DNA from 2 places in the Lysinibacillus sp. NPDC094403 genome. Region 1 is predicted to be linked to the other one. Evidence: riboswitches for the same ligand, from Rfam matches in the RefSeq annotation. Region 1 holds a riboswitch; the other holds the start of a gene.

What was found. Region 1 has a riboswitch for cyclic di-GMP ahead of ACQKMV_RS16045 (amidase). Riboswitches for the same ligand answer to the same signal wherever they lie in the genome.
Region 2: linked by a shared signal. The riboswitch ahead of ACQKMV_RS13055 (M60 family metallopeptidase) and the one ahead of ACQKMV_RS16045 (amidase) in region 1 are both predicted to bind cyclic di-GMP.

What each region holds. Positions count from the first base shown of each region.
Region 1 covers NZ_JBNNTL010000011.1:57,260-60,690, forward strand. Annotated here, with positions in the region: gene nspC (carboxynorspermidine decarboxylase) at 1-984, shown strand, start outside; gene ACQKMV_RS16045 (amidase) at 1,028-1,915, opposite strand; cyclic di-GMP riboswitch class I at 1,959-2,047, opposite strand; gene ACQKMV_RS16050 (DUF6366 family protein) at 2,285-2,491, opposite strand; gene ACQKMV_RS16055 (chemotaxis protein CheW) at 2,713-3,201, opposite strand; gene ACQKMV_RS16060 (M20/M25/M40 family metallo-hydrolase) at 3,227-3,431, opposite strand, start outside.
Region 2 covers NZ_JBNNTL010000007.1:104,586-108,016, reverse strand. Annotated here, with positions in the region: gene ACQKMV_RS13055 (M60 family metallopeptidase) at 1-1,849, opposite strand, end outside; cyclic di-GMP riboswitch class I at 2,089-2,172, opposite strand; gene ACQKMV_RS13050 (DUF2089 family protein) at 2,514-2,813, shown strand; gene ACQKMV_RS13045 (hypothetical protein) at 2,813-3,112, shown strand; gene csaA (chaperone CsaA) at 3,348-3,431, opposite strand, start outside.

The sequences.
Region 1 (3,431 bases):
CCATTAGTGGGTGAATATTTAGCAGGGATTACGTCCAGCTCATTATTTGAAGCACAATTAGGTTATGAAAAAATGGGCAAAGAAGTGCATGTCTATGCACCAGCTTACGTAGAGCATGAAATGGACGAGCTTCTTGGCTATGTTGATCATATTGTGTTTAATTCATTTAACCAATGGAATCAATATAAGGACAAAGTAAAATCTGCTGGTAAAACAATTGAATGTGGTATTCGTATCAATCCTGAGTACTCTGAAATTGAAACGGCCCTTTACGACCCTTGCTACACGAATTCTCGTCTTGGCACAACTTTAGCCAATTTCGACAAGTCACAGCTTGACGGTATTGATGGTTTACACTTCCATGCAATGTGTGAGCAAAACTCAGATACTTTAGAGCGTATTATAAAAGTTGTCGAAGAAAAATTTGGTGATGTCTTACATCAAATGAAATGGTTAAACTTTGGTGGAGGTCACCATATTACTCGTGACGATTATGATGTAGAAAAGCTTGTGAATGTCATTAATTACATTCAAGACAAGTATAACCTTCTCGTATATTTAGAGCCAGGTGAAGCTGTTGCCCTTAATACAGGTTATTTAGTAGCAACTGTTCTTGATGTACAGAAAAACGGTATGGACCTAGCAATTTTAGATACATCGGCAACTTGCCATATGCCAGACGTTCTAGAAATGCCATACCGTCCAATGATTATCGGTTCTGGTCAACCAAATGAACTAGCTTACACATATCGTCTAGGCGGACTTACATGTCTTGCTGGTGATGTGATCGGTGATTATTCATTTGAACAACCTTTACAACCAGGCGATCGTCTAGTATTCACAGATATGGCGCATTACTCAATGGTAAAAAATCATATGTTTAATGGTGTTAATCTTCCATCAATCGTTTCTTATAACGATGAAGAAGGCATTAAAGTCATTCGTGAATTTAAATTTGAAGACTATAGCGGTCGACTTTCTTAAGAACAAAGAAAATCCTCTCCAACTTATTGTTGGAGAGGATTTTTTACGGTTGCATATTCATCCAACTATCAACATGATGAATGGCAAAACCATTATAGCTTGTTTTATCGGCATAATGTTTATGAACTTGTGCTAACTGTTTATTCATATAAGCCTCTCCATTATCATAGAAGGTAATATTTTTCCCTTCATCAGAGGCTCCGGTTTCTATACCAATAATAATTGATTTATTTACTTTATTTGCATAGTTTATTTCATGTTCAACAATTTTTATAACGTCTTTAGCGGTATCTCGATAGGCCATTATCGAAACACTTTCCACTTGTTCAATTACCCAATCAGCTAATAAACCTTGCCCAAAAGGGTTATTGTATGTAATTTCGTCAAACCAAAATGGCATATCGACTTCCAGTGGCAATTGTAATTGATCGGTATCCCCTTTCGCTCTAGTAAGAAGCGTTTGATAGGATTCAATCGTATTTACTTGGTTTGAGCTCCAACCACTATTTAAGTAGGGCTCTACATCGAGATGGACTCCAGAAAATTGCTCTGTTGCTGATGCATTTTCATTATATGTATGTAACCAGTCAAACAGCTGATCCTGCATTTTATAGCCATCTGTTGAAACCCAGTTTGCAGAACCATCTAACGCATATACTTTTATACCTTTTGCTGTTGCTTTATCGATAAAACTTTTGTAATAGTTACTTGCTATATCACTATTAATTTGTAAATATAATTTATTTACCTGCTTACTTTCTAAAAATGAGAGTACTCCTGATTCATCTTCGACAATCTTTGTCGTATCCCACAACCAAGTAGCCCTATCTTGCATGGCCTTTGCTTCTACCTTTCCCATTGTTAATCCTAGCGTACTTACAATTGTTACTATAAAAACAATGATTGCTTTTGATAGTGAACGACTTACCATATATTACATCTCCATTCTATTCGCCGAGGCTCATAGAACAGAACCTGGCAACCTGACAATCATGCACTAAAATAGTGTTTAGACTCATGGCTTTGCGTCCTTCCCTTTCGGTGAAGTTTGCCTTTTACAGTAGTTTTCTTACTTTACATAATACGACGTTGGAATGAAAATGTCTGTAGGTAAAACGCATAATTTTATTAACAACTTTCAAACAAGATAATAAGAACACAGGTTATTTTTACTATATCAGCATAAAAACGTAGTAGTGATGATCAAGGTGAACATATTGAACGAATGATATAGAAGATGTATGTGTAGCAATTGAGAAATAAGGAATGCAAAATTAGATAAAGATTCCTTTCGATATCTTTAACTGAAAAACAATTTATATGTAATGTATCCTATAAATAACACTAAAACTAATACCACCGTCTCTTTCCAGCCCATACCATTTAAGTTTCCGCTAGTTCCCCTATTTATTCCATCGTTTAAAGAACCAGTAGCATTGTTTTTTAATTCAGTTTGTTTTAAACGCTCTCTTTTTTCTTCTGGTGTTTCCTTATTCTTTGAATCCATATGACAAAACCTCCCCTAAATTAATATTTACTTTTTATACTATAGAAAGACATATCCATTTTTATGCTTATTTGTAATGTGGCTTATTGGACGCCTCCAGGAAAGTGCGCCCAGTCGAAATGGAAATGAGGTTAAAAAGAAAGACAGAATCACAAATTTGTAATTCTGCCTAAAACATCAAATATGAAGTGTTGTATTGGATTTTTTAATCCTTTAAAAACTCATGCCTCTACATTTTCTTTTTCATTTTCAAGCATTTTGTGTAAATAATTTATTATTTCACGTATACCTTCTAATGAATTCACAAGTATTTTCGGGTCAACGTATGTGATCATACGATTTTCAAGATTGGCCACAGCTGTAAAGTAGCGTGTTTTTGAATAATTGACAAGTCCCATCTGCTTTAATACCGACTCATCAAAATCAAGAATTTCACGAGCTTCTGTTACAAGTAACCCATAATTCACAACGTCCGTATTCAACACAATAACCCGTGCTGTTGCAGCATTAGAAGAACGATTATAAAGAATACGCTCAAAATCAAGCACAGGTACGAGCTCGCCACGAATTCTTGTAAAGCCTAGAAGATAATTAGGCAAATGAGGAATCGGTGTTACATGCTCTAGCTTTTCAATCGAAATCGCTTGTTCCACAGGCACTGCATATTCCTCTGTACCACAAGCAAAAACTACTGCCTTTACACTCTCCATGCGTTCACATCCTTAGATTCTGTTGTTATTTTTTCGCAGACTCTTTAACGATTTCAACAAGTAAATCTGCTAATTTTTCTAATTCTTCTACTGGGATTTTTTCATTTGTTGTATGAATGTCCTCGTACCCAACAGACAGATTTACTGTTGGGATGCCAAAGCCTGCAATAACATTAGCATCGGAACCTCCGCCTGAAATGCCAAGCTTTGGTGTGCGGTCGATGTTGTGT
Region 2 (3,431 bases), on a different contig from region 1:
ACATTTCAAGTTGCCAAAAAACAGCTAGTTTTTCAAATAGAGCTTGATTGTTATAATCTTTTGAATTTTCTTTTAGTACGTTTTTATAGACGTTCGCTTCATACGGAATACGTCCATCGATTTTGCCATAAAATGCTGAAATATGCTGTGGAAGCATATTGTTTGTTACCTCCCCGATAGTTCGTACACCAATATCCATACGATGACCGATTTCATGGATAACGCCCCATGAACCGCCTTTTTCTTCAATTGGAACTAAGATATTGGATACGACATCATCCAGTGTACCGATATGATCGCCAGCCGCATACATATACGCATAAGGCTGTGCAAGTCGTACGTTGTCTCTAATTAATTTAGGGTCATTTTTTTCATTTCGTCCATCTAAACCGTAATACTTAAATAATTCGTTCATTAGACGATTATACGATTCAATTGTTTGTAGTGGGCTATAGCCATTTTCTATATACGTTTTGTAAGCACCTGTTGCAGTACCTGTCCAGAATAAATGGTCACTAACGATTTCTACGATATCTAGTACTTCGCGATCTTCAACATTAGGATATTTTGCTATATCTTCATCAATTTTTTTCTTATAGTCGATTAAAAATTGTTTGAACTCATCGACATTTGTGGACTTCGTTGCAAAAGGAATGCTATCAACACCTTCAAATCTTAATTTTGGTGCTTTAATTTGCTGTTCAGCTGTATAGGGGTTTTCAATATAAATTGTTCCACCCGGTGTGACTGCCTTCTTATATTGAGAAGTTTTAGGGATTGCAGGAACAGTGATGACGTTTTTACCGACTTTTAAGCTTACACTTTGTCTCCAACTATCCCAAGCACCTTCTTGTTGCGCAAAAGCTAAGCGTGGTAATGGCCCAGATGTCGATGCGTCAACGTAAACGATAATTTGATCGCCTGGCTGAGCAGCAAGTCCAGTTGGTTGCAAATTGTTGCCAAAGCCAAACTTTAATTTTTCATTCGCATGCTTTACCATATTCCCATGTTGCTCGGCTACTATTATTTTTCCTTCTGTAACGACTTCACCATTAATAACTTTCTTAGCTAACTCTGTATTCTCTTTATAAGTAGCATATAGTGGATGCGTTGTTGCTTCTGCTTCTAGTGCGTTAATTTGCTCGATACTATTGAATTCAGGTGAAACTTTGTTCATTGTACCGTCAGTAAATAACTTCGCCATTTTATCATCTAAGGTATCTTCTTTATAAAACTGAAACTCTGATGCACTTGCCCAGTCTTGATTTGCTTTAGTGAAAACAAATTTTACTCGTTTAAATTCTGTAGGCTTGAACTGAATTTCCACGATATCTCCTGTAGAACCTGTATATTCACCAGATGAAACGAGTGTAAAATCATTGCCTGTATCTGTAGTGGAGCTATAAATTTCAAACTGCTGAGCAAAACCTTTACCTTTCGCAGAAGATTGACGAGCAGCATAGACAATTCTATTTAACGTAGACGCTTCATTAAACTGGATAACGACTTCATTTGTAAATGATGCACTGTTCGGTTTTCCAGTTTCCCAATGTGTATTCATGTCGCCATCAATCGCTTTAACAATAGTAGAATTAGCATATCTTCCACCGTTGTTAGTGATCGATTTAATGTTCGTGTTCGCCATTTTAAATACGTCATCGTATGCTTGTAAAATCTCTTTTCCATACAAATCAAATACTTTCACCGAAGCGATCGTAGGATTAGTACTAGCTTCATCTGAAGTTTTGACAATGTTTCCATTCAGATTTTCACTTGCTATAACATTCAATGGACCGCCGACTAAATTCAAAGCCAAGGTAGATACTATTACAAATTTTACCGTTTTCATGCATGATTCCTCCTAATGAATTTTTCCTGCGGAGCACATAAAAAAGCTACTCAAAGAAGAGTAGCTTAATTTCAAATAAGGAAATCATAAAAAAATCCCACAAAAAAATGAGGGCACTGAAAACGCTAAAAGATTAAAATTCGTCTTTAAGAAATTATATTAAAAAATCATTTTTCAGTGGATTGCAGATAAATGCAATATTTTTTACGAACTTATTAAACAAAAAGTATTATGTACTCTTTGGCAACTGGCTGACATAGTTATAAACCTTAGTCCCTATAGCTTTGCGTCCCTAAATTTCTTTACGTTTGCCTATTCAATTATTCTACAGTAAAGAATAGCATAATGAAAATAATTACCAAAGAACAATTTGTACTATATTTTGACGCCTGTTATTAGGGTAAAATGCCGGATTTTTTTCACTAATGGAAAAGTAAAGAGATTTATCGATGGGGAATATGTTACGCGTGAGTGATTTTAGTAATGGTTAAACTGCTTAACTATCAGCTACTTATGTCAGCATTATAGATTAAATAAGCCATATGTTTCCTCGTCTAAAAAAGCAATTTAGCTTAAAATAACCTTAAAAATAAATGAATAATATTAATGGATACTTGAATTTTATTTAATTTTTATTTAACATTATTAAAAAGGAGGGGGTAATATGAACCGTGATGAAGTACCAGCTTGGATTTTGTCTTTAGATAAAGAATCTGTTGAATTTATAAGAAAATTTATTATAAATTCTGGGTCTTTAAAGAATATATCTAAAATTTATGGTGTATCATATCCGACTGTAAGAATTAAATTAGATACATTAATTAAAAAAATTGAACTAAATAGCAATACTGAAGACCTGGAATTTGTAAATATGATTAAGAATTTGGTAATTGATGAACGGTTGAGTTTAGAGACGGCAAAAATGATTATTGATAAATATAAAAGCGAAAGGAATGATGAATAATGGATTCAATTTATAAATGGATAATAGCCATTTTGATAGCCATTGTAATAATAGGAATTCAATCTTTTTTATCTAGAAGAACAAAAGTTTACTGGGGAGTAGTTGTACCTATTCTGTATTTAGTTTTTATTTTCGGATGGTGGTCCATTAAAATGGATAATGTCAATACATATTCACTTATTAAGGTTGCAGTTGGTGGTTCGGTGTTTTTATTAGGAACTTGGGCTAAAGGAAGGGAATCACTAAAAAATAAAAGAAAGAAAGAATTGGAAAAAATGAAGTTACATGATATTAGTTAATGAATATAGAAAATAGAGTGATCAAACTTTTTTCAAATGAAACAACGCCAGTAAAATAATAAAAGGGCCACATTAGTGACCCTTAGTATCAAGTCAGGAGGTGTAAGGCTAAATTTGCTCTACACTACTATATTTATGTTCTGGAAGTTATTTTAGTTAGTTTTGTGCCTGAGAAATAGATTCATTAAAAAATAAAAATATAGAGTATAAATCAACAATCATAAGATCTCTATCTTTAACTAATTTTAGTTCCATTTGGTACAGACTGATCAGGAGTTAATAGAATTACATCTCCTTCCACAGGAACTCCGCCAATCAC